Regions from separate parts of the Stenotrophomonas sp. YJH_SMC_58 genome, predicted to be linked through region 3. Evidence: predicted binding sites of a transcription regulator. Region 3 holds the regulator's gene; each other region holds the start of a gene.

Region 1 (7,363 bases), on a different contig from region 3:
CATCCAGGTGATCGAGCGCTCATTGCAGCAGCTCGGGCACACGGTGACGGTCAGCCGTCTGGACGCGGTGCGCAATGGTGGTGCCTGGAAACTGCGCGGGATGCGCCTGCGCAGGCTGCTGGCCTCGTGGCTCAGCTTGGGGCGCACGCCGGCCCGGTTCGACATCAACATCTCGCTGGAGCATGTCCGGCCGGCAAGCTTTGGACTGGCCGAGGTCAATCTGTTGATTCCGAATCCGGAATGGGTGTCCGCACGCAGCCTGCGGATCCTGCCGCGGTTCGATGCGTTGTTGACCAAGACCGAAGAAGCCACGCGCATCTTCAACGCACTGGGCATGCGCGCGCTGGAAGTTGGTTTCTGCAGCCGTGACCGCTACGACCCAGCGGTGCCGCGCAGACCGCGCAGCTTCCTGCATGCGGCCGGTACCAGTCGCATGAAGGGGACGGCTGCACTCGTCAATGTCTGGAAGCGGCACCCTGAGTGGCCCTTGCTGACCATCCTGCGCGGCGGCCCTTCGGACGAAGATGAGGGCGGGGCCGCGAACCTGCGGATCGTCCGCGAGCGGCTGCCCGACCAGGAGGTGCAGCGCCTGCAGAACGAACATGCGTTTCACCTGTGCCTGTCGCAGACCGAAGGCTGGGGCCATTACCTGGTGGAAGCGATGAGCTGCGGCGCGGTGGTGATCACCTGCGACGGCGCGCCGATGAACCAGATGATCGACGACAGCCGCGGTATCCTGGTCGCCGCGCACGAGGGCGAGCCCTGCCATCTGTCCAGAACCTGGCATGTGGATGAGAAGGCGCTGGAACAGGCCGTCGAGCGTGCGCTGGCGATGGATGAGGCCGAGTGGACCCGGCTGGGCGCCAATGCACGCGCATGGCACTTGGCCAGCGAAGTGGCGTTCCCACGCCGTCTGGGCGAGGCCCTGGCCAAGCTTTGAGCTGATGGGGGCTGGTTGCTGCAGAGTGCTCAGCCTGGCACCAGGGTGATCTGCGGATGGCTGCCGAAGATCTCCATGACGATCTCGAAGTAGGCCTGTCCCTGGCCAATCGACAGTGCCGTCAACTGAGGCTGGATGACCGGACCGTTGAACCTGCCGTCCTGATCGAGTTTGGACCGCAGCCAGGCGCGCGTGGTCTCGCGGCCCAGTGCCTCGCGGCCGTGGGCGATGTCACGCCACACCATCGTGGTGGCGGCATGACCGGCGAGCGCGCCGTAGCTGCCGTGCAGCGGGTCATCAAGCGCGTCCAGGCTTGCGCCCAGCTGCCAGTCTTCGTTGGCCATGATGTCGTTGATGGACGCGCCTTCGATGTGTGGGATCCGTGTCATCTGCAGACTGTAGCCCGCCCGGGCGACGGTTGTGTCCGGCGCAGATAATCCGGGCCGCCTTGGATGGGGTAGGCGTGATTATGGTGTCAATTTGTGTAATTTTCATCGGGCGCTGGCGTGTCAGTGGCATTCGGTAATGATGTGGCGCCATTATTGGTCGCTGCATTTTCTGACTGCCTGCACAGTTCCATATATTTGGATCGGTCCATATATAAAGTCCCGTAAAGTTTCCCTCCGCTGCGCCGTCACCCTTCATACGGCCATGATCAAGGGAATTGAGATGCTCGCCTTACGCAACCTCCGAGTGGGATCCCGGCTGGGTGCCGGGTTCGGTTTGCTGCTGCTGTTCATCGTGGCCATCGTTGGCCTCGTGCTGTACGGAAACCACCTGAAGTCCGCCCAGTTCGAGAAAGTGGTGGACGTCAACATGGTGAAGATGCGGCTGTTGAACGACATGCTGGATACCAACAACGCGGTGCTGATGCATCGCCGGCTGATGGTGATCAAGCGCGGTGAGGATTTCGACAAGGATTATCAGAAGGCGCAGGAGCTGTCGCAGACCTACGACGGTATCTGGGCCAAGTACATCAAGATTCCACGCGACGCCACTGGTGATGCCCTGGTGGCGAAAATCGACGCGGCACGCAAGGCCACCGACGCCTCCACCCAGCATCTGCACGAGCGCATGAAGGCCGGTGATTTCGACGGCGCGGCCAAGGAACTGCTCGCCGAGCACGGCTTGGCCACCGCATGGAATGAGGCGATCTCGACCCTGCTGCGGCATCAGGAGACACTGACCGAGCGCAGTCGCGAGGAATACCGTTCAACCGAATCCTGGACCGGCACGTTGTCGATCGTGTTCGGCGCGTTGAGCCTGGTACTGGGCTCGCTGGCCGCGTGGGCCATCACCCGCAGCCTGACCCGCCCGCTGGAAGGTGCGGTGAAGCTGGCCGACGGCATCGCCAACGGGCGGATGGACAACAGCATCGACGCGTCCGGCAACGATGAGGTGACGCAGCTGCTCAGGTCGATGCAGCGCATGCAGGCGCAGTTGCAGTCGGTGATGGCGGCGCAGGGTGAACTGGCCCGCCAGCACGACGCGGGCAGCCTCAGCTATCGCATGGACGAGAGTGCTTTTCCTGGCGACTACGGGCGCATGGTGCACGAGACCAATGCGCTGGTCGGCTCGCATGTGCAGGTGCAGAACCGGCTGATCGAAGTAATGAAGCATTACGCCCGCGGTGATCTGTCAGTGGACATGGATCCGTTGCCGGGCGAGAAGGCCGCAATCACCCAGGCCATGGACGAAACCAAGACCAGCCTGTCGGCGATCAACGGTGAGATCCGCCGGCTGGCGACGGCCGCAGCCGCCGGCGACTTCAGCCTGCGCGGCGATGAAGATCGCTTCGCCTATGATTTCCGCGACATGGTGGCCGGGCTCAATCGCCTGATGCAGACCACCGACGAGAACCTGGTGCAGGTGTCGACCCTGCTGCAGGCGATCTCGCGCGGTGACCTCACTGTACGCATGCAGGGCGACTTCCACGGCGTGTTCGCCCGCATGCGTGATGACTGCAACGCCACCGTCGATCAGCTCAAGCAGATTGTCGGCCGTATCCAGTCCAGCGCGTCCAGCATCAACCTGGCGGCAGGCGAGATCGCTTCGGGCAACACCGATCTGTCGCGGCGCACCGAGCAGCAGGCGGCGAACCTGGAAGAGACGGCTGCGTCGATGGAGGAACTGACCTCCACCGTGAAACAGAACGCCGAGCACGCACGCCAGGCCAACCAGCTTGCCATCGGTGCGCATGGCGTCGCCTCACAGGGCGGCGAGGTGGTCGGCCAGGTGGTCACCACCATGTCGGCCATCGAAGCCTCGTCGAAGAAGATCGCCGAGATCATCAGTGTCATCGACGGCATCGCGTTCCAGACCAACATCCTGGCCTTGAACGCGGCGGTGGAAGCTGCGCGTGCCGGCGAGCAGGGGAGGGGCTTTGCGGTGGTGGCCAGTGAGGTGCGCACGCTGGCGCAGCGCTCGGCCGGTGCGGCCAAGGAGATCAAGGGCCTGATCGAGGATTCGGTCGGCAAGGTCGCCGATGGATCGGCGCTGGTTCGTCAGGCCGGCACCACGATGGGCGAGATCGTGGCCTCGGTGCAGCGCGTGACCGACATCATGGCAGATATCTCTGCCGCCTCGCAGGAGCAGAGCTCTGGTATCGAACAGGTGAACCAGGCGGTGGTGCAGATGGACGAGACCACGCAGCAGAATGCGGCGCTGGTGGAAGAAGCCAGCGCGGCGGCACGCTCCATGGAGGAGCAGGCCAACCTGCTGGCCGAAGCAGTTTCGGTGTTCCGCACGGGGGCGGTGACCGCCGCCGCAGCGGTCCGCCCGGCGCTGGCAGCCGTGGCGGCATCGGTTGCACCGGTACGCCGGCCGGCGGTGCTGCCGCCGCGGATGGAACCGACGCTGGCCGCCAATGCGGGCGGTTGGGAAGAGTTCTAGCAGAGGGCCATGCCGGTAGGAAGACAGCGCCTATCACGCTGGCTGATCGTGATGGGCTCGGATTTCTTCCTGAACGCGCGATGGCCGATGAGGCGGCGGACACGCGCATTTCACTTCCGGTTGCCAACCGCAGGAGGACACTTGCGCCATACCGGAACTCAGGAGATGGCCATGAAGACCTCGACCCGATTGCTTGTGCTGGGCACGCTGCTGGCGGCTTCGTCGGTGGCCGGTGCGCAGACGTATGGGCCGCGCGATGAGGGACGCAAGTTCAACGACGGCAGTCGCGTGGTCTGCAAGAACGTGGAAGTGCAGCGCAACTCGCGCGATCCGAACCGCATCACGGGTACCGCTACCGGCGCAGTGATCGGCGGCCTGCTGGGCAACCAGGTGGGCGGCGGTAACGGCAAGAAGCTTGCAACGGTGGCCGGCGCTGTGGCCGGTGGTGCGGCCGGCCGCCAGATCCAAGGCAACCAGCAGCAGAAGAACGGTGACCGCGTGGTTGAACGTCGCTGCGAACGCGTCTACCGCTGATCGATCGCCGAAGGCCCCCGTTTCCCCTTCCACACCGCAGTACCCGAACGCCGGCCCCACGCCGGCGTTCTTCGTTGCAGAAAAAAGGGGACGGAGGGAATTAAGTCGCAATCCCCCAACCTTGCCGTTTACGACTTAATCCCCTCCGTCCCCTTTTTTGCGAGGAGGCGCCAGGTGGCGAGGCTGCCGTAGAGCAGCAGCAGGACGGTGAGGGTGATCAGTTCGTGGCTGACGTCGGCCAGGCTGGCGTCCATCTGGTTCAGCCGCACCATCAGGTTGATGCCGGAGGTGGTAGGCAGCAGCTGCGCCAGCCAGACCAGCGGTTGCGGCGTCATCACTGCCGGCCACGACAGGTTGGCCAGGAAGAACAGAGGGATCGAGGTGGCGATGATGTACTGGAAGGCGCGTTCGCGGATGCGGAAGAAGCTGCCGACGAACAGACCGAAAACCACGGTAGCGGCGATGAACAGGGTGCCGCCCAGCAGCTGGCCCAGTGGGTTCCCGCCGCGCGGATAGTCCTGCACCCAGGCGGTGAACCCGGCGTACCAGAACAGGCCGAACAGGCCGATCAGGCCGAAGCCCATCGCCATGCCGGCCAGGGTCGGGAGGTCGAAGCGCAGGCGCCGGCCGAGTGCAAGACGACGACCACCGAGCAGCACGCCGATGCCCATCAGCAGGGTCTGGTGTACGATCAGCTCAGCCACACCGGGCACGATGGCGCTGCCATAGCCTTCCTGGGTGTTGTACAGCGGGCGCTGCACCAGGGTGACCGGCGGCGCCTGTGGCGCGCCCATGAAGGCGGCCTGGCCGACCACGGCGTCACGCCCGAACGCGCCCAGTGCATCGGCCACGCTGCCCAGCACCCAGCTGGCACGGCCCAGGTAGGCGCCGTTGCCGAGCAGCACCAGCTTGGCCGGGTGGCCGCGCAGGATGTCGCGCTCCAGGTTGGCCGGGATCAGCACGATGCCTTCGGCATGGCCGGCTTCCAGCTGCTGACGCGCACTGTCGATGTCCGCCGGTTGCCCGACCACGTGTGCGACGCGGAGCGCATCGAGCTTGCGCAGCAGTTCGCGGCTGGTCGCGCTATGGTCTTCGTCCACCACCAGCACCGGCAGGTTGCCGGCCACCTGGTGCCGGTAGGCGGCTGGATAGAAGAACGAATACAGGATCACCGCACCGACCATCACCACGATCGCGTAGCGGTCGCACAGCACCGCCATCAGGGTCTGCCGCAGGCTGCGCCAGAGCACGCTCATGCGTCAGCTCCCGCAGGCTGCGCGGCTTTCGGCGTGCGCGCAAAGGCGATCAGGCGCAGGCCGCCAATGCCTCCTGCCACCACCGCCATCAGCAGCAATGTGGCCAACGGCCACACCGAAACCTGCAGCGGCGAACCGATGAACTGCTGCTGGGTCTGCAGCTTGATGTAGGCGCTGAGTGGCAGCAGCTGATGCCAGATGCGGGTGAACAGGGGGCCATCCAGCACTGGGAAGGTAGCGCTGGAGAACGCCAGTGCGGTGCCGATGCTGAGGCCGACCGCGGACAGCGCGGTACCCATGTCGCGGGTGACGCCGACGAAGAACAACGCGTAGGCGGCCGTGGCCAGGTAGAACAGTGGCTGTGCGAGCAGCAGCAGGAGCACGCTGCCGGCCACACCATCGCCGCGCAGCCAGGCGAGGTAACCGATGCCGAGCGCGCCATACAGCGAAAACAGCAGGATGTACGGCGCGACCTTGCCGGCAATCGCCGACCACGGCGTTCGACCCAGCCAGGCGGGCAGGGTGCCGTCGCGGATCTCGCGGCCGAGGCTGCCGGCCACCGCAAGTGCCAGTACCAGCGACAGCACGGCTGGGAAGATCAGCGGTAGCAGGAACAACTCGTAGCTGCGCGCAGGGTTGTACAGGATGTCCGACTGCACCGCGATCGGTGCCGCACGCAGCTTGCCGGGGCCGACCTGCAGGCCGATGCGTTCGCGCAGCAGGCGTGCGTTCCAGGCCGAGACTGCGTCGCCGATATCGCGCGACGCAGATTGGCCGGTGGTCATGTAGGTGGCGTTGTAATAGGCGAACACCGTGCCCTGGCGTCCACGCAGCGCCTGCCGGGTGACATCGCGCGGCACCAGTACGATGGCAAACACGTCCAGCCTGCGCAGCTGCGAACGCGCGTCCTCCAGGTCCGCCGGCTGGCTGGCGATGCGTACGCCGGGGCTGGCATCGAGCATGCGCAGCAGCAGGCGGCTGTCACTGCTGTGGTCGAGGTCGACCACGGCAATGGGGATGTCGCGCATCACCGACGGCGAGAACATCCACGCCATCACCGCCAGCATCAGCAGGGGCAGCACGGTGACCAGCAGCAGGTCGGCACGGTTGCCGCGCAGCGACTGCAGCTCGCGCCGCCACGAAGCAGCGAAGCCGTTGCGGTCCGGGCTCAGTGCTGGGGCCATGCAAACAGCACGCTCATGCCGGGGCGGAAGCCCTCGATGCGGCGTACCGGGCGCACCCGCACCTCGAAACTGCGGACGTCGTAGCCGGACGACTGGCGGGTGGTACGCCAGGTCGCATAGTCGCCGGCAGGGTTGATGAAGTAGACCTCGAACTCGCCGTCCAGGCCGAGTGCCGGCACGTTGCCCTGCAGCTTGCTGCCGATCTTCAGGCCCTGCATCTGTGATTCGCGCAGGTTCATCGCCACCCACATGCGATCGATGTCGACCAGGGTGAATACCGGGTAGCCGGCCGGCACCAGTTCGCCCGGGTCGGCCATGCGCTTGTTGATCTCGCCCGCCACAGGCGCGCGTCCTTCGACTTCGGCACGGGCGGCGTTGACTTCGGCCACCGCGCCCTGCGCCTGCTGCACCTGGCCCTGCGCGGCACGCTTGTCCTGCTCGCGTGCGCCGGCCAACGCCATGTCGTACTGCGCGCGCGCGGCACGGGCCAGTTCGCGCGAACTGGTGGCCTGGGCATGCGCTTCATCGCGCTTCTGCCGGGTCATCACCCCTTCGTT
Region 2 (7,363 bases), on a different contig from region 3:
TGTTGAACATTCTCGCCCACACCTGAGCGGGAAGCGTTGCGTCAGCGGCGTCTGCCGCTGCGCGTCGGCGCTGCCGGAACGCCGACCATGCGCAGGCAATCCGCTTCCACAGCGGCGATGAAGGCATCGGCATCCTGTGCGGGTGTGGCGATCAGGTCGTCGGTGGCACCGTGCACGCCGGCATAGATCAACGAGGCGGTGACCTGTGGAGCAGGCAGCTGCCACAGTCCGGCTGCGTTGCCCGCTTCGAGGATGCCCAGCAGCTGCTGCTGGATCGCATTGCGCTCGGCATTGCCCCGCTGGTGGTGGTGATGGTTGGCGTACACCACGTCATGCAACGCGTGGGTGCGCGCGTAGATCTCGATGTTGGCGCGGATCCAGGCGCGCAGGCGCGCTGCGCCATCACCGGCAGGGTGCTGCTGCACTGCCTGCTCGACCTCGTCCATGAACTGCCGCGTGTAGCGCTGCGCCAGCGCCTGCAGGATCTCGGTGCGGGAGGCGAAATAGGTATAGAAAGTGCCCTTGGCCACGTCGGCCGCGGCGACGATGTCGCTGATGGTGGTGGCGTCCACACCCTGCGAAAGGAACAACGCCTGCGCGGCGTCCATCAGTTCCTCCTGGCGGGTTTCGGCGGGCTTGGTGCGAGGCCTGGCGACAGCTGGGGTCTGCATGGTCGGCGGTATCCGGGTGTGACGGACGCCATTCTAGCTGCCCCTTCGCACTGACTGACCGCCAGTCATTGACCGACGGTCAGTCAGTCGATAGGATGCGCGCACATCCTCCCCCCGGATCCACGCATGAGACGCCTCCAACGGCCCGCCCTGGTGCTGGCGGCCTACCTCGGTACATTCCTCGCTTCGCTGGACATCAGCATCGTCAACGTGGCCCTGCCAACCCTGCAGCAGGCGCTGCAGACCGACATGGCGGGCCTGCAATGGGTGATCAACGCCTATGCGATCGCACTGTCGGCGCTGATGCTGTCGGCCGGTCCGTTGGGGGATCGCTACGGTCATCGGCGGATGTGGCTGCTGAGCGTCGCCACCTTCACCATGGGCTCGCTGCTGTGCGCCTGCGCCAAGGACCTTTCGACCCTGGTCGCCGGGCGCGCGGTGCAGGGCGTGGCAGGTGCGCTGTTGATTCCCAGTGCGATGCCGATCCTGAGTCACGCATTTCCCGATCCGGGCCAGCGTGCACGCGTGATCGGTGGCTGGTCCGCCTTCAGCGCGCTTGCCCTGGTGCTTGGCCCGTTGCTGGGCGGTGCGCTGGTGCAGCGGGCCGGCTGGCCCAGCATCTTCCTGATCAACCTGCCTTTGGGGCTGCTGGCGTTTGTGCTTGGCGCCTGGGGCATCGCCGAGCGACGGCACCCGCAGCACGCCGCGCTGGATCCGGCCGGGCAGCTGCTCAGTATCGGCGCGCTGGGCGCACTGTGCTATGGCCTGATCGCGATCGGTGAGCAGGGCCTGTTGGCCCCGGTGACGCTTCTGGCGCTGGGCGCCGCAACTGCGGGGCTGATCCTGTTCGGCATCGTCGAGCGGCGGGTGGCACGCCCCCTGCTGCCGCTGGACCTGTTTGCCGACGGTCGCTTCCGCATGCTCAACCTGGCCTCGTTCGTGCTGGGCTTCACCGCCTATGCGAGCCTGTTCTTCCTGTCGCTGTTCTTCCAGCAGGCACAGGGGCACAGCGCGGCGCTGGCAGGCTCGCAGCTGGCTCCCCAGTTCCTGTTGATGGGTGTTGTCTCGCTGTTGTTCGGGCGCCTGGTTGCCCGCCTCGGGCTGCATGCCGCGCTGGTGCTGGGCTACGTCCTGGCCGGTGTGGCGATGTGCGCAATGGCCACGTTCGAACCGGCTACTTCGCGCGCTCATGCCACTGCCGTGCTGATGCTGCTTGGCATTGGAATGGGGCTGGCGGTGCCAGCGACCGGCATGGCGATCATGGCCAGCGCACCGGCCGAACGCGCAGGTATCGCGTCAGCCACGATGAACGCGCTGCGCCAGGCAGGCATGAGCCTGGGCATCGCGCTGATGGGCAGCCTGATGGGCCAGCGTGCCGTACAGCAGTTCACCGCCTGCGCACAGGCCGCAGGGCAGCAGCGGCTTGTTGCGCAGGCGCGTGAACTGATCCTGCACCCGGGCTCGATGCACGCCACGCCGCAGGTGCTGACCTGGTACCGCAGTGCGATGGCCAGCGGGTTCGGTTGGGCGATGGCGGTGGCGGGTGCGCTGGCCCTGCTTGCGGCGCTTGGGCTGCATCGGCAGCGTGCATCGGCTTGACGCGCAGCATTCAGCCTTGCTGGCGTTGCGGGTCCTCTGCCGTGCGTTCGATCGCCTGAGGCTGTTGTTGCTGCTGGCGCGCGTTGGCGTGGCGTGCGTGTCCACCTTCGCGTCCGATCGTGGCCATGTGCTGGCGGTCGCGGCTGATCGCTTCGCCACCCTTGCGGCCTGCGACACGTGCTTCGGCCGGACTGAATTCGTGCGCATTGCCGGAGGCATGTGCCGCGCGCCCGCCCTTGGCGGCGATCGCGCGCTGTTTGTCCTGGTCCATCGAGGCGAAGCCCCGGTTGGAGCTGCGCGGCTTCTGCTCAGTCATGTGAAATCTCCTGCAGTGTGGACGCCGCCTTCGTGGGCGACGGCGTCCATGCTTGGCCACCGCACGCTAAGTCCAGGTCGCCATCTTCGCCCCGGTTTTCACGCGCCCTGCGCACCGTGATGATCACGCAGCCGGACCGGCGGCCGCATTCGTCGCGTATTCACTGCCGGCCCTCGGATGTGCGCGCAACGCCGGCGGCCGCAGTGGCGGTGCCGCACATATGTTCGATGATCCTGTGCTGCTGCCCGATGGCTATCAGATAAACGTTCCGCACCGGCAACCGATCAAACTGCGCACCGGTGGCAACGGCGAACGGACCGGTGTCGCGCCCCACGCGGCAGGCGGCGACGATCCGCTCTCCATCGCACGTCAACTGCTGGCTCCGCCGAAGTCGTCAAGATGAACGCACAGTTGCGCGGTCGTCCTATCGCAGATGTTCCGTTGCATGCCTAGAATCGAAGCATCCCGGTAGTTCCCGGGCGCTTCGAGTGAATGGACTCAATGAAGATTCTGTTGACCGGCAGTTCCGGGCGGATCGGGCGCGCGATCTTCGGCGCGCTGGCGGCTGCCCATGAAGTGGTGGGTCTGGACCGCAGTCCGTTTGCCACCACGCGCATCATTGCCGATGTCACCGATCATCAAGCCGTCGTGCGCGCGGTGCAGGGCGTCGACGCGGTCATCCATACCGCGGCCCTGCATGCGCCACACGTCGGCCTGGTACCGGACGCGGTGTTCCAGCAGATCAACGTGGACGCGACTGCGCACCTGCTGCAGGCGGCGCGCGAGGCAGGCGCACGGCGGTTCGTGTTGACCAGTACCACCGCGCTGTACGGCCACGCGGTGGTGGCAGGGGGATGCCGCTGGATCGATGAGGATACCGAGCCGCTGCCGCGAACGATCTACCACCGCAGCAAGCTGCAGGCCGAGGCCCTGGCTGAAGCTGCCGCCGCACCGGACTTCGGGGTGCGCGTGCTGCGGATGGGGCGCTGCTTCCCGGAACCGCCGGAACGGATGGCGATGTTCCGGTTGCATCGTGGGATCGACGCCCGTGACGTGGCCAGTGCCCATGCCGCGCTGCTGCTGGATGAGGGGCCGGCCTTCGCCCGCTACATCGCCTGCGCCGCGACCCCGTTCCGGCGCGAGGATTGCCTGGAACTGGCCACCCAGCCGCGCAATGTACTGGCCCGGCGCGTACCGCAGCTGCTGGCCGAGTTCGAGCGCCGCGGCTGGCCGTTGCCGCTGAGCGTCGACCGCGTCTACGACAGCGCCCGCATCCGCAGGGAGCTGGGGTGGCAGCCGCGTTTCGGGCCGGACGCCGTGCTGCAGCAGTACGCCGCAGGCAGCATCGAGGTGTTGCCACGCGCGGAGTGGATCAAGGATCGGGTGGCCGAATAGGGGAAGCGGGGACGGATCCCTGAGTGGATTCAGGAATGTGTAGGCCGGTCGCCTCAACCTCGTTGGCAGGCGGCCGCTAACCCGGTGCGCTTCCTGCGCCGGGCGGGTCCCGGCGGCCGGTGGCCTGCGCGACGGATCGCGCGCCTGCGCGGTGCCCTCCCGGCGCCGGTCGTCCTGAACTGCCTTGCGGACCCCTCCATGCCTTCTTCCCGTTCCGCCGCTGCCCGCCGCCCGGGCAGCATCGCCCACAAGCTGATGCTGGGCACCGCCGTCATCGCGCTGCTGTGCTTCGGCCTGACGGCGTTCCTGATCTATCGCCAGGCCAGTGCCAGCCTGATCGATGCCTCGCGCCAGACCATGACCAGCGAGGCCAACGCCGAAGCGCGCCAGGTCGCCGCCGACCTGGGCACGGCGTTTGCCAGCAACGATGCCATGGTCGAAGCCGTGCTCGCCCAGCGTGCGCGGGGCGACGTGCCCGATCGCGCCAGCCTGGCTGCCGTGCTGGGCGAGCAGCTGCGCACCCACCCGGAGTGGCTGGGCAAGAGCACCATGTGGGAGGCCGATGCCTTCGATGGCAGGGATGCCGAGTTCGCCAACACCGCGATGCACGATGCCAGCGGCCGCTACATGAGCTACTGGGCCTGGCATGACGGCAAGCCGCAGCAGTCGACCATGACCGACTACACCGAAGCCGCCGACGGCTCGGCCGACTGGTATGTGGTACCCAGCCGCGACAAGCTGCCCAAGGTCAGCGAGCCCTATGCCTACGACATCGCCGGCCAGCAGGTGCTGATGAGCACGTTGAGCTCGCCGATCGTCGAAAACGGTACCTTCCTCGGCGTGTTCACCGTCGACTTCTCGCTGGCGGCGCTGCAGAAGCACCTGGCGACGCTGACGCCGATGGGCGCAGGCCGCGTCGAGCTGCTTTCGCCCAACGGCGTGGTGCTGGCCTCGGCGAATGCCGCCGAGATCGGCAAGCCGCGCACCGACGCATTGACCCGCAGCATGCTTGCCGACATCGCCGCCGACCGCCGGTTCGAAGCCTTCACGCCCGATGCAGCCGGCAACGTGCGCGTCTACGTGCCGCTACGCGTGGGCAATGCCCCGCAGCGCTTCGCGCTGGGCGTGGTGATGCCGCACGCGGTGATCGTGGCCGAGGCGCGCCAGCTGCTGTGGTTGACGCTGCTGGTGGGCGTGGTGGCCGCGCTGACGCTGAGTGCCGGTGTCTATGTGCTGCTGCGCCGCCTGGCGATCCGCCCGTTGGCCGAAGCGGTGCGGGTGGCGGGTGACGTAGCCGCCGGCAAGCTCGACAGCACCTTGCCTGCGCGCAGCAACGATGAAGTGGGCCGCCTGCTGGACGCGATGCAGGGCATGCGCGGGCAGCTGCAGGCGGTGATGGCGGCGCAGGCGGAAATGGCGCGCCGCCACGATGCTGGCGAGCTGAGCTACCGCATGGACGCCACTGCCTTCCCCGGCGAGTACGGCCGCATGGTGGCCGACAGCAACCAGCTGGTGGCTTCCAGCAATGCGGTCACCCAGCGCCTGGTCGAGGTGATGCAGCGTTACGCGGTGGGTGACCTCAGCGTGGACATGGAAGCGCTGCCGGGCGAGAAGGCGGTGTTCACCGCAGCGATGGCCACCACCAAGAGCAACCTGGCCGCGATCAACGAGCAGATCCAGCAGCTGGCCGCCGCCGCGGCGGCCGGCGACTTCGCTGTACGCGGTGATGCCCAGCGCTTCGACCACGATTTCCGCCGCATGGTGGAGACCCTCAACATCATGATGCAGGTCAGCGATCACAACCTGGCTGAGCTTTCGACGCTGCTTCGCGCGATTGCCGCCGGCGACCTCAGCGCACGCATGCGCGGTGATTTCCATGGCGTGTTCGCGGTGATGCGCGACGATGCCAACAGCACCGTGCAGCAGTTGACCCAGATCGTCGGCCAGATCCAGCAGTCGGCCGCCAGCATCCGCCTGGCGGCGGGTGAGATCGCTGCGGGCAACAGCGATCTCTCGCGTCGTACCGAGCAGCAGGCCGCCAACCTGGAAGAAACCGCCGCCTCGATGGAGGAGCTGACCTCCACCGTGCGCCAGAACGCCGACCACGCGCTGCAGGCCAATACCCTGGCAGGATCCGCCGCTGACGTTGCCAGCGAGGGCGGGGAAGTGGTCAACCAGGTGGTGCAGACCATGGAGCAGATCGAGGCCTCCTCGCAGCGCATCGCCGAGATCATTTCGGTGATCGACGGCATCGCCTTCCAGACCAACATCCTGGCGTTGAATGCGGCGGTGGAAGCGGCGCGGGCCGGTGAGCAGGGCCGCGGCTTCGCGGTGGTCGCCAGCGAAGTGCGCGCGCTGGCGCAACGCTCGGCGGGCGCAGCGAAGGAGATCAAGGAGCTGATCGACGCATCCGTGGCGCAGGTCGGTGCCGGTGCGCAGCTGGTGCACGGTGCGGGCCGTACCATGCAGGCCATCGTCGGCCAGGTGGGGCGCGTCAACGAGATCATGGCCGAGATCTCGGCTGCGTCGCGTGAACAGTCCGCCGGCATCGAGCAGGTCAACCAGACCGTGGTGCAGATGGATGAGACCACCCAGCAGAATGCCGCGCTGGTGGAGGAAGCCAGCGCCGCGGCGCGGGCTATGGAGGAGCAGGCCGAGCAGCTGGCCGTGGCGGTCTCGCGCTTCCGCCTGCAGGCCGAACCGGAGGCCATGGCCCGCCGCGCGGCCTGATCCCGGAAACGAAGACGCCCGGAGGGGGCCGGGCGTCGGTTGCATCCTTGCCGCGCATCCTGCGCAGGTCTGATGGCTCAGAACATTCCTTCAAACGGGTTCCAGCTGGTACGGCCTTCCACCTTCTCCAGGTAGTAGCTGTAGTTGGTGCTGGAGGCGACCAGCAGGTTCATGGCGATGAACAGCATGCGCCCGACGACGTCCGGAAGGAACATGGAGACGATGGCCAGCACGATGTTGATGCCGATCACCACCAGTGCCTTGCGCCACATGCCAAGAATCAGCAGGTAGATGGCACCGAAGAACAACGCGAAGAAGTTCAGGTTGATCTTCAGGCGGTCACCAAAGGACAGCGCCTTCCAGGCCTGCTTGAAGCCGGGGTTCTTGGGGGCGCCGTGCTGGCGGAAGAAGTTGAAGCGGAACTGCCACTTCGGGCTGAACTGGGACAGGTCAGTGGTATTCATTGGGGGGAGACATCCCTGTGAGAAAACGTTTTCATGATAGGGCAAGTCCTATTCAGGATCCAAGCGTCACCGTCAAAAATGTGACGCCTGCCTTGTTCCGGCTGCTGCGGCAGGGGCGCGCACCGTCACCCGCCCGCCTTGTTTTTAGGATAGGGTGCGCAGTTCCGCTGCCGCACCAGCTGAATCCG
Region 3 (7,363 bases):
CCTCGCGCTCGCAGGACATGGCCCAGGCGATGACCGGCCAGGTGTTCGGCCAGTACCGCGCGCTGGCGATCACCGCCGGCATCATCGGCGTGGTCGGCCTGGTGCCGGGCATGCCCAACGTCGCTTTCCTGACGCTGGCCGCGATCCTTGGCTTCATCGCCTGGAAGGTCTACCGCAAGGGCAAGGCCGCAGCCACCGACCCGGCAGCCGCCGGCAATGACGCGGCCGCACTCAACGCACTCGGCCGCCCGGCGGCACCTGCGCCGACCGCCGAACTGAGCTGGGACGAACTGCGCCCGGTCGATCCGCTGGGCCTGGAGGTCGGCTACCGGCTGATCCCGCTGGTGGACAGCAACCAGGGCGGCGAACTGATGGCGCGCATCAAGGGCGTGCGCCGCAAGCTGACCCAGGACGTCGGCTTCCTGATTCCGTCGGTGCATATCCGCGACAACCTGGAACTGCCCGCCAACGGCTACCGCGTGCTGGTGCACGGCGTGCCGGTGGCCACCGCCGAGATCCACCCCGACCGCGAACTGGCGCTGGACCCGGGCAGCGCGCTGGGCACCCTGGAGGGCATTGCCGGCAAGGATCCCGCGTTCGGCCTGGATGCCACCTGGATCCAGCCGCACCAGCGTGCCCAGGCTGAAACGCTGGGCTACACCGTGGTCGACCCGGCCACCGTGGTGGCCACCCACCTCTCGCACCTGATCCGCGAACATGCGCCGGAACTGCTCGGCCACGAGGAAGTGCAGCACCTGCTGGCCAACCTGGCCAAGAGCGCGCCCAAGCTCGTCGAAGATCTGACGCCGAAGGCGCTGCCGCTGTCGGCAGTGGTGCGCGTGCTGCAGAACCTGCTGGTCGAGCGCATCCCGATCCGACAGCTGCGCAAGATCGCCGAGGCGCTGGTCGAACACGCGCCCAGCAGCCAGGACCCGGCGGTGCTGACCGCTGCCGTGCGCACCGCGCTGGGCCGCTTCATCGTGCAGGAGATCGCCGGAATGTCGGCGGAGCTGCCGGTGTTCACCCTCAACCCGCAATTGGAACGTGTCTTGCAGGAGTCCACGCAGGGCAACGGCGCCGCGCTGGAACCCGGACTCGCAGAGCGACTGCACCAGAGCCTGGCCGAATGTGTCAGCAAGCAGGAAGCGCGAAACGAGCCGGCGGTCGTGCTGGTACCGGGCCCGGTGCGCGCCGCGCTGGCGCGCCTGGTCCGCCACAGCGTTCCGTCGTTGTCGGTCCTGGCCTACAGCGAGGTGCCGGAGGACAAGCGCCTGAAGCTGGTCGGAACGATCAGCTGACGCCGCCCACCGATGCGCCAGAAAACAGACACCACCTTCGAACCAACGCAACAGACAGATACCAAGGGGAACCCGCACCGTGCAGACCACCGACCACCCGAGTTCTCCGACCACCACCCCGCCGTCTTCGTCCCGTGACCACAGCATGAAAATCAAACGATTCGTCGCCGCCGACATGCGCTCGGCCATGAACCTGGTGCGCAAGGAACATGGTCCTGACGCCGTGATCCTGTCCAACCGCCGGATCGAGGAAGGCGTCGAGATCGTCGCCGCGGCCAACTACGACGAGAGCGCCGTGCAGCGTGCACTGGAAGCCTCGCGCCGTGATGTCGCACCGCCGCCGGCACCCAAGCCGCGCACCGCCGCCGACGCGGTGATCGCCGCTGTCACCCGCCGCCGCAGCAGCACCCCCGCGCCGGAACCGGTCGCCGCCACCACCTCGGCCGTGGCCGCCCTCGCCCGTGCGGCCGTTGGGGCCACCGGCCGCACCCTGGACAGCGCCGACGAGATCGTGCCGACCCGTGGCAGCACTGGCTTCGCCGCCACCCTGGCGCGCGCCGCCGTCAACGAACCGGCGCTGCCCGAACAGAGCTTCGCCCCGTTCGCCGAGGCCATCGTCGCACCGGCCGCCACCGTGCCGGCCAACCGCGCCCGCTTCCAGATCGACCCGCCGCACGACATGCATCACGAAAGCGTGGCCCCGGCCGTGCAGCCGCCGCCGCTGCCGACCGCTGCCGTGACCGAAGCGCAGCCCGGGATCGCCGCCAGCGAACCGGTAGCGGTCGAAGCCGCCGGCGAAGCCAGCCCGGCCCCCATGCTGGCCCCGGCACCGACGCTGACCGTGGTTGCCCAGGACGACGCCGAGATCCGCCAGCTGCGCCAGGAAGTGGCCGGCATGCGCCAGGTGATCGAGCGCGAGATGAACCGCTTCACCGACGAGCGCCTGCGTGGTAGCCCGGTGCGCGCCACCGCGCTGGACCTGATGGACGAGTACGGTTTCGACGCCGGGCTGGCCCGCGACGTGGCCATGCAGATCCCGCTGGAGACCGAAGCCCATCGTGGCCGCGGCCTGATGCTGGGGCTGATCTCGCGCAAGCTGCCGATCGCCCCGGTCGACCCGCTGGAAGAAGGCGGCGTGATCGCCCTGGTCGGCCCGACCGGCGCCGGCAAGACCACCACCATCGCCAAGCTGGCCTCGCGCTTCGCCGAGAAGCATGCGCCGCGCGATGTGGCCCTGGTGACCACCGACACCACCCGCATCGGCGCCCGCGAGCAGCTGTACGGCTACGGCCGCCAGCTCGGCATCGCGGTGCACGAGGCCAACAGCGGCACCGACCTGGACCAGCTGCTGGAACGCCTGAAGGACTACAAGCTGGTGCTGATCGACACCGCCGGCCTGGGCCCGCGCGACCGCGCGCTGGCCGCGCAGCTGCAGTGGCTGCGCGCCGCCCGCCAGGTACGCACCCTGCTGGTGCTGCCGGCCAACACCAGCTTCGGCGACATGGACGAGGTGGTCCGCCGCTTCGGCGCCGCCAACCTGCAGGGCCTGGTGCTGAGCAAGCTGGACGAGACCGGCCGCTTCGGCAACGCCCTGTCAGTGGCCGTGGACCACGCCCTGCCGATCACCTGGGTGACCGATGGCCAGGACGTTCCGGAGGACCTGCACCGGGCCAGTGCGGCCAATCTCGTACTTCGCCTTGAAGATTTGCGCCGCGCGGCCGATATGCCCTGCAACCCGGAGTTGAACCATGCCGTCGCGTGAGTACGCCAAGCTGACCAAGACCTTCCCGCTGTCGGCCACCCGCAGCGAGCCGCTCGGCCCTGTGCGCACCATTGCCGTCACTGGCGGCAAGGGCGGCGTGGGCAAGACGAATGTGTCCGCCAACCTGGCGGTGGCACTGGCCGGCATGGGCAAGCGCACGCTGCTGCTGGACGCCGACCTGGGCCTGGCCAACATCGACGTGATCCTGGGGCTGAACCCGACCTTCACGCTGGCCGACCTGGTCGCCGGCCGCTGCTCGCTGGACGACGTCATCGTCGAAGGCCCGAACGGCGTGCTGGTGGTGCCGGCCGCGTCCGGCCGCCGGCACATGGCCGAGCTGGCCCCGGCCGAGCACGTCGGCCTGGTCAACGTGTTCTCCGAGCTGGAACGCGAACTGGACATCATGGTGGTGGACACCGCCGCCGGCATCACCGACGGCGTGCTGACCTTCTGCCAGGCCGCGCAGGACACCGTGGTGGTGGTCTGTGACGAGCCGGCCTCGATCACCGACGCCTACGCGCTGATCAAGGTGCTGTCGCGCGAACGCGGCGTGGACCGCATCCAGGTAGTGGCCAACATGGTGCGCGACCCCAACGAGGGCCGCGTGCTGTACGAAAAGCTGACCCGCGTCTGCGAGAAGTTCCTCGCCGATGTCTCGCTGAACTACCTGGGCTGCGTGCCGCAGGACGACTGGCTGCGCCTGTCGGTGCAGCGCCAGCAGCCGGTGGTGAAGGCCTACCCGTCCAGCCCGGCCGCGCTGGCGATCACCGAGATCGCGCGTCGCACCGCACGCTGGCAGGCGCCGACCGAACCGCGTGGCGGCGTCGAGTTCTTCCTCGAGCGCATCCTCAAGCAGCGCGGGGTGGCCGCATGAAAGGCGCAGCCCAGTACAGGGAAGTCCAGCGCTCGGCGGCCAACGAGGTCATCGCCCAGCATTCGGACCTGGTGCGGCGCATCGCCCACCACCTGGCCGCGCGGTTGCCGGCCAGCGTTGAAGTGGACGACCTGATCCAGGCCGGCATGATGGGCCTGATCGAAGCGTCGCGCAGCTACGACGCCGACCAGGGCGCCTCGTTCGAGACCTATGCCTCGATCCGCATCCGCGGTTCGATGATCGACGAGATCCGCCGTGGCGACTGGGTGCCGCGCTCGGTGCACCGCCGTGCCCGCGATGCCGCCGCCACCATCCGCCGCCTGGAACAGAGCAGCGGCCGCGCCGCCAGCGCCACCGAGGTGGCCGCCGCGATGGAGATGCCGCTGCCCGAATACCTGCGGTTGATGGAGGACGCCGCACGTGGCCAGGTGCTGAGCCTGGAGTCGCGCATCGAGGACCAGGGCGAGCTGGACACCGTCGCCCAGGGCGGCCCGACCCCGCAGCAGGTACTGGAGCGTGGTGAGTTCGGCCGCGAGCTGGGCAAGGCCATCGGCCACCTGCCCGAGCGCGAACAGCTGGTGCTCTCGCTCTACTACGAGCAGGAACTGAACCTGAAGGAGATCGGCGCGGTGCTCGGCGTGAGCGAGTCGCGGGTCTGCCAGATCCACGGCCAGGCGGTGCTGCGCCTGCGTGGCCGGCTCAAGATTTTCGAGGCGGCGGACGCCGGCCTGGAAGAATGAACATGCCCGAGGCGGCTGCCCCCGGCCGCCCGGAATGAACAACAAAGGAACTCTGCTTTGAACAAGAACATGCGCATCCTGATCGTCGATGACTTCTCGACCATGCGTCGGATCGTCAAGAACCTGCTGGGCGATCTGGGCTTCACCAATACCGCCGAAGCCGAGGACGGGCATGCCGCGCTGTCGCTGCTGCAGAGCCAGCCGTTCGATTTCGTGGTCACCGACTGGAACATGCCGGTGATGACCGGCATCGAGCTGCTGAAGGCGATCCGTGCCGATGCCAAGCTGAAGACCCTGCCAGTGCTGATGGTCACCGCCGAAGCCAAGCGCGAACAGATCATCGAAGCCGCCCAGAACGGCGTGAACGGCTACATCATCAAGCCATTCACTGCGCAGACGCTGGAAGAGAAGCTCGGCAAGATCTTCGAACGCCTGGCGGCCAGCGCCTGATGGATACCACGGTCGACAAGAGCGCCCTCGCCCTGCGCCTGCAGGAAGCCCTGGACGCACTCGAGTCCGGTGACGAGGCCGCCTGGCGGCAGCGCATCGACGGACTGGTCGCGCTACGTACGCAGCCGATGATGAGCGGCCTCTCGCGGCTGGCCCGCGAGCTGGGGCAGGCACTGGGTGAGCTGCCGACCGTGCCCAGCGAGGCCGGTGAGCTGGACGACGCCTGCGCACGCCTGGACCACGTGGTGGCCATGACCGAACAGGCCACGCACCGCACCCTGGACCTGGCCGAGGAATGCCGCAGCCTGACCGAACAGCTGCGTGCTGAAGGCCTGCAGCCGGGCCAGGACGCGCAGCTCGAGCGCATCCGCCACAACCTGACCGAGATCGCCCTGACCCAGAGCTACCAGGACCTGACCGGGCAGATCATCCGTCGCGTGGTCGGCATCGTCCGCCGCGTGCACGAGGGCTTCGGCGCACTCGGCCTGCCGCCGGAACAGCATCGCACCGACCCGGAACTGGCCGGGCCGGCACTGAAGGGACTGGACCGCCACGCGGTCTCGCAGAACGACGCCGACGACCTGTTGTCGGATCTGGGGCTGTAAGCATGAGCGCGGTATCCGACGACATCACTGCCGATTTCATCATCGAGGCACAGGAAATCCTGGATCGCCTGGGCGAACAGCTGGTGTCGCTGGAGCAGGCACCGCAGGACACCGAGCAGCTCAACGCGGTGTTCCGTGGATACCACACGCTCAAGGGCGGTGCCGGCTTCCTTGGCGTCACCGCGATGGTCGAGCTGTGCCACGCCGCTGAAGAGGCCCTGGGCATCGCGCGTGCCGGGCAGGCGGTGCTGCAGGCCCACCACTTCGACGCCGCCCAGCAATCGCTGGACTACCTGCAGTCGATGCTGGACGCCGTGTCCTCCGGCACCGAGCCGGGTTATGCGCCGCCGGACCTGATCGCGCAGTTCGACATGAACGGTGGCACTGCCGCGCCGGTCGCTGCGGCCGCGCCTGCGGCAGCCGGCAGCGACCTGATCACCGACGACGAATTCGAGGCCCTGCTCGACCAGCTGCATGGCGGCAACGCGCCGACCGCGGTCGCGCCGGCGAAGAAAGCCGACGATGGCCTGATCAGCGAAGACGAGTTCGAAGCCCTGCTGGACCAGCTGCACGGTGGCGCTGCGCCAGGCGCCAAGCCTGCTGCCGCCGTCGCGGCGGCCCCCGCCGCAGCACCGCGCCCGGCACCCGCCCCGGCACCTGCAGCCAAGCCGGCAGCCAAGCCGATGGCCGAGGCCGAGCACACCGTGCGAGTGGACACCAAGCGCCTGGATGCGATCGTCAACCTGATCGGCGAACTGGTGCTTTCCCGCAACCGCCTGAAAACCCTGCGTGCACGCCTGCGCGACGAGGAGCTGGACCGCGCCGTATCGACGCTGGACATCGCCACTGCCCGCCTGCAGTCGGCGGTGATGCGTACCCGCATGCAGCCGGTGGGCAAGGTGTTCTCGCGCTTCCCCAAGGTCGCCCGCGACGTCGCCCGCTCGCTGAAGAAGGAAGTGGACCTGGAGCTGGTCGGCGCCGAGACCGAGCTCGACCGCAACCTGGTCGAAGCGCTGGCCGACCCGCTGGTGCACCTGGTCCGCAACGCCATCGACCACGGCGTGGAAATGCCCGACCTGCGCGAAGCACAAGGCAAGCCGCGGATGGGCCATGTGCGCCTGTCCGCCCAGCAGGAAGGTGACTACGTCAGCATCGAGGTGCAGGACGATGGCGCCGGCATCGACCCCGAGAAGCTGCGCGCGAAGGCGCGCGAGAAGGGCCTGATCGACCCGGAAGCCGCTGCCCGCCTGAGCAGCGAGGAGTGCCTGCACCTGGTGTTCCTGCCCGGCTTCTCGACCAAGCAGCAGGTCACCGATATTTCCGGCCGCGGCGTCGGCATGGACGTGGTGCAGTCGCGCATCCGCGAACTGAGCGGCCAGATCCAGATCCAGTCGGAACTGGGGCGTGGCAGCCGCTTCCTGATCCGCGTGCCACTCACCCTGGCGATCCTGCCGACCCTGCTGGTGCAGGCCGGCGAGGACGTCTACGCGCTACCGCTGGCGCGTGTGATGGAAGTGCTGCACGCGCCGCGCACGTCGTTGGGCTGGTTCGATGGCCGCGCCGTGCTCGACCGCCGTTCGCACACCCTGCCGCTGGTCGACCTGCGCCAGTGGCTGGATGTGACGCCGGCCGCG
Region 4 (7,363 bases), on a different contig from region 3:
CGCCCACCGCTTCGGTCAGCGCGTGTACCTGCGCCTGCATCTGCGCGGTGGAGGCACCAGCCTCTTCCACCAGGCTGGCGTTGCGCTGGGTGCTGGCTTCCATCTGCACGATGGTCTGCTTCACCTGCGCGATGCCGGCATGCTGGTCCTGCGACGCACTGCGGATACCGGCCAGCAGCTCGGCCAGCTGCTGCACGCTGCCAACGATCTCGCCCATCGTGATGCCCGCCTGCTCGGCCTGCTGGTTGCCCTGGCCAACACGCGCCACCGAATCCTCGATCAGTCCTTTGATCTGCTTGGCCGCTTCGGCACTGCGCTGGGCCAGCAGGCGCACTTCCGCAGCCACCACGGCGAAGCTGCGGCCCTGCTCACCTGCACGCGCGGCTTCCACCGCGGCATTCAGCGCGAGGATGTTGGTCTGGAAAGCGATGCCATCGATCAGCTGGGTGATGTCGCCGATCCGCCGCGAGGCCTCGCTGATGCCATGCATGGTCGCGACCACCTGGCCGACGGCCTCGCCACCGCGCTGGGCCACCGCGGCCGCCCCCTGCACCAGGGCATCGGCGCGGCCCGCGGCATCGGCATTGCGGCCAACGGTGTCGGTCAACTCGTGCATCGACGCTGCCGTCTCTTCCAGGTTGGCCGCCTGCTGTTCGGTACGCTGCGACAGATCATGGTGCCCGGCAACGATCTCACCAACGCCGGTGTCGAGGCTGGACGTCGCCTGCTGGATGCGGGTGACGATGCGGCCCAGTTGCGCGACCGTGGCGTTGGCATCGTCGCGCATGCGTGCGAACACGCCCTGCAGCTCACCTTCCATGCGCACGCTGAGGTCACCACGGGCCAGCGCCGCCAGAAGCGCCTGCAGATCGCCGAGGTTGGTCTCGAAGGTCGCAAGCAGGCGGTTGATGCTGGTCGACAACGTGCGCACGAAGCCCTGTTTTCCCTCCAGCGCGATGCGGCCGTGCAGGTCGCCATGTGCGGCGGCATCGACCAGTGCTGCCACTTCGGTTTCCAGCAGCGTTTCCAGCGCGCGGCTGCGCCACTCCACTGCCACGCCGAGGAAATGCCCTTCGTCGGTGATGGCATTGGCGATCAACTGGTAGCGGACGCCGGCATGACCGATCTCGCGCTCCTCGCGCTGGCGCACGCCAGCCAGGCTGGCCAGTGCCGGATGCAGGCGTACCGCATCGCTCCCCACCAGATCTTCAAGCCGGAGTGCAAGCTGCTCCAGCAGCGCCGGATTGGCGTACGCCACCAGGCCTTCGGCATCGATCACCATCAAGCCGGCCTGTGCGCTGTCCAATGCCTGGCGCACGCGGGTGTTGCCGCGGGCCACCGCACGCTCGGTCTCGATGCGCGCGCGCAGGCGCTGCTGCATGTCGACCAGGCGCTGGGCCAGCTGGCCGATTTCATCGTTGGCGTTGTAGACGCGCAGGGTGGTGTCGAGGCGGTCGTCGGCGATGTCGCTGGCGAAACGCAGGGTGTCCTGGATCGGCTGCCGCACCGCACGCAGCACCAGCACCAGGCTGGTGATCAGCACGCCGGCCACCAGCAGCAGGGTCAGTGCGAACAGCACGCTCATGGTGCGCGCGCCGGCCTGCTGGCGTGCCTGCGCCCCGGCCAGCGCCGCCACCTGTGCCTGCTGGAATGCGGCCAACGCCGGCGCTACGCCCGTGGCGGTATCCAGCAGCGACTGCGCTTCCACATCCAGGCCGACGCGGGCAGCGGTATACCCCAGCAGTGCGGCCTGATACGCCTCCATCCCGGTGCGCAGGGTGTCCTGCACATCCGCAGGCAGGCCCGCCAGCGCGAGGTCGAACGGCAGCTTCTCCTCGCTGGCGCGGTCGGCGTGGGTGGAATCACCGTCGAGCAGCAGCAGTGCCTCCTGCCTTCGCATCGTCTGCAGGGACAGCGCCAGCGCGGGCCGCTGCTGCACATCCACCTGCGCCTGCAGGGTGTCGGCGGCCTGCTGCAGCTGCGCAGCGAGGCCGGCATCACCACGGCCCATCTCGTCGACCCGTTCGAACAGGGCGGCCACACCCTGCGAGAACGCGTCGGCGGCTTCGGTCAGCGCCTGCAGGGCCTTGCGCCGGCCAGCATCCATCGGCATCGCGCGCAGCGCCTGCAGATCGGTCTGCAACGCCTTCTGCGTGGCCAACAGCTGCGCGCGGTCGGCATCATCGAAACTGCGTGCATACTGGGTCTGCAGGCGACGCGCTTCGGCCACCCGCGTGGACAGGCTGGCAGCCAGATCGCTGCCGCGCTGGTAGCTGGCCTGGCTGCGCGCAGCCAGTGCGTTGGCACGGCCAGTCCAGGCGTAGACAGCAGCGATCGCCACCAGGCCCAGGCCGCAGATCCACAGTGTGGCCTTGAGCTTGTTGGCCACGCTGAGCCGATGTGGCTGCAGCCAGCGCAGCAGCCCGGGGGACGCCGAGTGCAACGCAGCAAGGCGCGTGCGCAGGGACCGGAGGTGGGGGACAACGGCCGACATGACAGACTCCAGGCGAAAAGACGCACCTGTATCGGCCTGACTCAGGACAACTTTAGCGCCTTCTTCGTCTGCGTCCCCCCATCGCTGGTGGACGCGGCCTTTGTACCGGGTGCAGGCGACGGAGGCATGACACGGCCGCCGCGCTTGACCTCAACCCCGGTTGGGGGAGCACAGTGGACATCCCTCCCCCGCCCGGTGCCTCCATGACGACGCTCGATGTCCCCCGCTACCTGCAGCGCCTGCAGCTGGATGCGCCGCCACCGCGGACTCTGGCCGGCCTGACCCTGCTGCAGCAGCGCCACAACGCACTGCTGCCCTTCGAGACCCTCAGCTGCCTGCTGCGCGATGCGGTGCCGATCGACCTGGACAGCGTGCAGCGCAAGCTGCTCGACGAGCGCCGCGGTGGTTACTGCTTCGAACTCAATGGCGGGTTGCTGGCGCTGCTGCAGGCATTGGGCTTCGATGCGCAGCCATTGAGCGCGCGGGTACTGCTGGCCGCCCAGGACGGCGAACTGACCGCGCGTACCCACCTGCTGCTGCGCGTGAACGTAGACAGCGGCGACTGGCTGGTGGATGCCGGTTTCGGCAGCCTGACCCCGACCGTGCCGCTGCGCCTGCATGATCCGCAGCCGCAGGCCACGCCGCACGAACGCTATCTGCTGCAGCGCCTGCCCGACGACGGTGATTTCGTGCTGTCGGCCGAGTCCAACGATGGTTGGCGGGCGATGTATCGGTTCGACCTGCAGGCGCCGGCACCGATCGACAACGTGGTGGGCAACTGGTACGTATGCACCCATCCCGATTCCAGTTTCCCCGGGCAGCTGCGCGCGTCGCTGACCGGGCCGGACTGGCGCCGCACCATCGGCAGCGGCAACTACACCGAGTATCGTCCCGGGCAGGCACCGGACAAGCGCCCGCTGCATGATGTGGGTGATGTGCGTGCCGTGCTGCAACAGCGCTTCGGCATGCAGCTACCGGACGACCCGCGACTGGACCCGGCCATCAATGACTGGCTGCAGCGCTCGCGCGCCGCGACCTTGTAGGGCCGAGCCCATGCTCGGCTGAGCTGGAGCGGCTGGGCCAACAGCAGCCGAGCGTGGTCCCGGCTCTACAGAGCTGCGCGCGCCTGCAGCGCAATGCGGTTGCCTTCGCTGTCGCGGATCTCGGCCACGCGCCAGTCGCCCGCATCGGCGGGTCCGAAGCACAGCTCGGCGCCCGCTTGCAGTGCTCGCTCCAGGCTCGCATCCAGGTCATCGACGCCGATGTAGACGCGCGCCCCCTGTTCGGAAGGCCGGTAGTCCGCGCCGAGCACCAGCGCAATGCTGGCACCGGCGGCCTCATCGGAGAACGGCAGGTAGGCCATCCGGCAGTCGTGCAGCACCACAGGTTCGTCCACCGCGACCTGCAGCCACCGCTGGTAGAACGTGATGGCACGGTCCAGGTCACTGGCCGGGATTTCCACATGCAGGATCGGGTTCACTGGCACTCCTTGCTCGGTCCACTCAGATGATGCGCAGGGTAATCGCCTTCAGCACCGCACGGGTGCGATCGCGGGTGCCCAGCTTGTCGAGTATGGCGGACACGTAGTTCTTCACCGTGCCCTCGGCCAGGAACAGGCTGCGCGCGATCTCCTTGTTGCTGTAGCCACCGGCCAGCAAGCGCAGGATCGCCACCTCGCGTTCCCCGAAGGTATCGGTGGGCGGTGCTTCATCGTGGAAGCGGTAGCGGGCGCGTACCGGCTCGGTGCTGACCGGCAGCAGCAGGGTTTCACCTGCGGCGACGCGCTCGATCGCCTCGCGCAGGTCTGCGGGTGCGGCGTCCTTGAGCAGGAAGCCCTGTGCGCCGGCCTCGCTGGCACGCAGCAGCAGATCACTTTCATCAAAGGTCGTCAGCAGCAGCCACGGCGTGGCATCGCCGCGCGCGCGCAGCTGGCGCACTGCTTCGATGCCGTCCATCCCGGGCATGCGGATGTCACTGAGCACAACATCCACGCGCTGGGTGGACAGCGCGTCCAGCAACGCCTGGCCCTCCTCGGCCTCCAGCGCCACGTCCACGCCCAACCCCTGCAACAACGCACGCAGCCCGGCGCGGACCAGCGCCTGGTCGTCGGCCAGGGCAACACGGATCGCGCTGCCGTTCATGCCGGCACCCAGGCGGTCAGGTGCATGCCGCCCTGTGCGGTGCGGGCCAGTTCCAACTGGCCACGCACTGCGGCCAGGCGCTCACGCATGCCGGCGATGCCGTTGCCCTCGCGGATACGCTCGGCGCGCTGGCCGTCGTCACGGATGTCGATACGCAACCGGGAATCCTCCTCGTTGATCGTCAGCCATACGGTGTCTGCGTTGCCATGCCGGGCGGCATTGGTCAGCGCTTCCTGTACCAGGCGCAGCACGGTCTCGGCCATCAGCGGGTCAACCACGCGCACGCACTCGCCGATCTGCAGCTGCAGCTTCGGGCGCGGGAACGGCGCGGCCAGCGCGTGCAATGCGGTGGCCAGATCGAGGCCGCGATCATCGCGCATCGATTGCACCACCTGGCGGATGTCGGCCAGCAACTCGCCGGACAGCTGCTCGGCCAGCACCAATCCTTCGCGCTTGGCCAGCACAGGGTCGGCCGCAAGGGCACGCAGGTTCAAGCGCATCGCGGTGAGCTTGTGCCCGGCCACATCGTGCAGTTCGCGGGCCAGGCGCAGGCGCTCGGCGTCGCGTGCACTGTCGGCCAGCAGCGCGCGGGTAGCCAGCAGGTCGGCATTGACGCGGGCCAGGTCATCGCGGGCCAGCGCCGTGCTGCGGGCATAGTGTGCGGTCAGTGCGGCGAAGGCCTGGAAGCCGCCATAGAGCAGCACCACCAGCAGCGGCTGGCTGAAGCCGCTGTGGCGCAGCACGAGATACATGGCGAGGTTGGCCAGCAGTGCAACAGCCAGCACGAAGCGCGGTGGCCAATGCTCGGCCAGCTGCGCCACCAGCACCACCAGCAGTACCGGTGCGGTGCCGGTACGCGGCTGCAGCGCAACCAGCACGAGCGCCAGCAACGCCTGCAACACCGCCGCGACAGCGCGCACGCGGGATGGCACCGACGCCCAGCCGTGCACCACGAACAGCAGCAAGAACACGGCAAGCAGCAGCAGGCTCAGCCCGGCACCGTTGCGCTGCACCGCGAATGACAGGCCCACCACCAGCACGGTGGCCAGGCCGGCGAGGCTGAGGGGACGCAACAGATGGCGGAACAGGCTGGGCATGGCCAGATGCTGACCGCCGCACACGCCGGCGGCAATGGGTCTGGCGCCGAAAGTGACTTCTGGCACGTCGAATCGATGACCACTGGCCCTGAACCCGGTGCAGCGCCGCACGCAGACTGGCGCCACACCGCCACACACTTCCGGAGCCACTGCCATGATCCGCACCGCCCTGCTCAGCACCGCCCTGACTGCCCTGGCCCTGGCCGGCAGTGCCCACGCCGCCGACCTGGCCGTGACCGTGCACGACGTCCGTGTGCAGACCGGCACCCTGCGCGTTGCGCTGGTCGACAGCGCCGCCGCCTGGGACGGCAAGGCCAGGCCCGTGCAGGCCCAGCAGGCGGCGCCCAGCGGCGACAGCGCCCACTTCACGTTCAAGGGCGTTCCGGCCGGCAGCTATGCCGTGCTGCTCACCCACGACGAGAACGACAACGGCAAGCTCGACACCAACCTGGTCGGGATGCCGGTGGAGGGCTACGGCTTCAGCAACAATCCGCAGGTGATGCGCAAGCCGACCTTCGACGAGGCGCGCGTCGACCTGCCGGCCGCCGGCATCGCCATCGACATCACCCTGCGCTGATTCCTGCATCCAGACCCGAGGCCACCATGGACCGTCGCCGCTTCCTTCGTACCCTGCTCAGCAGCAGTGCCTGTCTGGCCCTGGGCACCACCGCGCTGCGCAGCGCTCCCGCCTTCGCCGGCGACCCGGCGCGGTTCGCGCAGGGCATGCAGGAACACCCGTGGCTGCTCGGCTGGCGCAGCGTCGGCAGCGAAAGCCTCGGCCCGGCCACCGTGCAGTTGCAGGGAAAGCTGCCGTCAGGCCTGGCTGGCACGCTGTACCGCAACGGTCCGGCGTGGACCGAGCGCGATGGCTTCCGCTACGACCACTGGTTCGACGGCGACGGCATGGTGCATGGCTGGCGCTTCAATGGTGATGGCAGCCTGACCCATCACGGGCGCATGGTCGCCACGCCGAAATTCACCCGTGAACAGAAGGCCGGCCGCTTCCAGTATCCGGCCGCCGGCACCAGCGTTCCCGGTGCGCTGGCGGTACGCAACAACGATGATGCCAACGTGGCCAACACCTCGGTGACGATGATCAATGGCCGCCTGTTCGCCCTGTGCGAATCCGGTTCGGCGTTCGAAGTGGACCCGGATTCGCTGCAGACGCTTGGCCCTGTCACCTGGCGTCCGGACCTGGCGGCGCTGCCGTTCTCGGCGCACCCGCTGGCCGACCGCGACGGCAGCCTCTGGAACTTCGGCTCGATCAGCCTGATGGGGGGCCATGGCCTGCTGGTCTGGCACATCGGTGCGGACGGCCAGCTGCGCAGCGCCAATGTGATCGAAACACCCGAGCATGGCTACCTGCATGCCTTCGCGATGACCGACCAGCACCTGGTGTTCGTGATGATGCCGTTCGATTTCACCGGCGCAGGTGGCAGCTTCTTCGAGCGCATGCAGTTCGCACCGCAGCGTCCGGTGCGCATCGCGGTGGTCGCCAAGTATGCCCCGGACAAGGCGCAATGGTTCGAGGCCCCGTTCGCGGCGATCTACCACTTCGGCGACGCGTTCACCCGCGATGGCGGCATCGTGCTGCGCGCAGTGCGCCACGACGACATCAACGAGGCGCGCTC

The links. The regulator FliA, encoded in region 3, starts transcription of late flagellar genes. The targets are predictions, from matches to a motif close to TAAAGTTTNNCNNNCNNNGGCCGATAA.
Region 1: a site for FliA is predicted at 1,552-1,578, ahead of AC5P68_RS08440 (methyl-accepting chemotaxis protein). Genes of this name have one in related genera too.
Region 2: a site for FliA is predicted at 4,035-4,061, ahead of AC5P68_RS14965 (methyl-accepting chemotaxis protein). Genes of this name have one in related genera too.
Region 4: a site for FliA is predicted at 2,523-2,549, ahead of AC5P68_RS16960 (methyl-accepting chemotaxis protein). Genes of this name have one in related genera too.

What each region holds. Positions count from the first base shown of each region.
Region 1 is NZ_JCAFSW010000005.1:17,740-25,102, reverse strand. It holds gene AC5P68_RS08450 (glycosyltransferase) at 1-940, shown strand, start outside; gene AC5P68_RS08445 (barstar family protein) at 970-1,329, opposite strand; gene AC5P68_RS08440 (methyl-accepting chemotaxis protein) at 1,610-3,832, shown strand; gene AC5P68_RS08435 (glycine zipper 2TM domain-containing protein) at 3,998-4,366, shown strand; gene AC5P68_RS08430 (ABC transporter permease) at 4,495-5,622, opposite strand; gene AC5P68_RS08425 (ABC transporter permease) at 5,619-6,806, opposite strand; gene AC5P68_RS08420 (HlyD family secretion protein) at 6,791-7,363, opposite strand, start outside.
Region 2 is NZ_JCAFSW010000011.1:93,067-100,429, reverse strand. It holds gene AC5P68_RS14995 (VOC family protein) at 1-26, shown strand, start outside; gene AC5P68_RS14990 (TetR/AcrR family transcriptional regulator) at 42-671, opposite strand; gene AC5P68_RS14985 (MFS transporter) at 798-2,270, shown strand; gene AC5P68_RS14980 (KGG domain-containing protein) at 2,281-2,586, opposite strand; gene AC5P68_RS14975 (peptidase S41) at 2,807-2,989, shown strand; gene AC5P68_RS14970 (NAD-dependent epimerase/dehydratase family protein) at 3,088-3,981, shown strand; gene AC5P68_RS14965 (methyl-accepting chemotaxis protein) at 4,180-6,711, shown strand; gene AC5P68_RS14960 (DUF2628 domain-containing protein) at 6,789-7,175, opposite strand.
Region 3 is NZ_JCAFSW010000017.1:8,827-16,189, reverse strand. It holds gene flhA (flagellar biosynthesis protein FlhA) at 1-1,298, shown strand, start outside; gene flhF (flagellar biosynthesis GTPase FlhF) at 1,444-3,060, shown strand; gene AC5P68_RS17320 (MinD/ParA family ATP-binding protein) at 3,047-3,934, shown strand; gene AC5P68_RS17315 (RNA polymerase sigma factor FliA) at 3,931-4,674, shown strand; gene cheY (chemotaxis response regulator CheY) at 4,732-5,124, shown strand; gene AC5P68_RS17305 (protein phosphatase CheZ) at 5,124-5,729, shown strand; gene AC5P68_RS17300 (chemotaxis protein CheA) at 5,732-7,363, shown strand, end outside.
Region 4 is NZ_JCAFSW010000016.1:11,623-18,985, forward strand. It holds gene AC5P68_RS16960 (methyl-accepting chemotaxis protein) at 1-2,494, opposite strand, end outside; gene AC5P68_RS16965 (arylamine N-acetyltransferase family protein) at 2,698-3,537, shown strand; gene AC5P68_RS16970 (VOC family protein) at 3,603-3,974, opposite strand; gene AC5P68_RS16975 (response regulator transcription factor) at 3,997-4,635, opposite strand; gene AC5P68_RS16980 (sensor histidine kinase) at 4,632-5,732, opposite strand; gene AC5P68_RS16985 (DUF2141 domain-containing protein) at 5,887-6,309, shown strand; gene AC5P68_RS16990 (carotenoid oxygenase family protein) at 6,336-7,363, shown strand, end outside.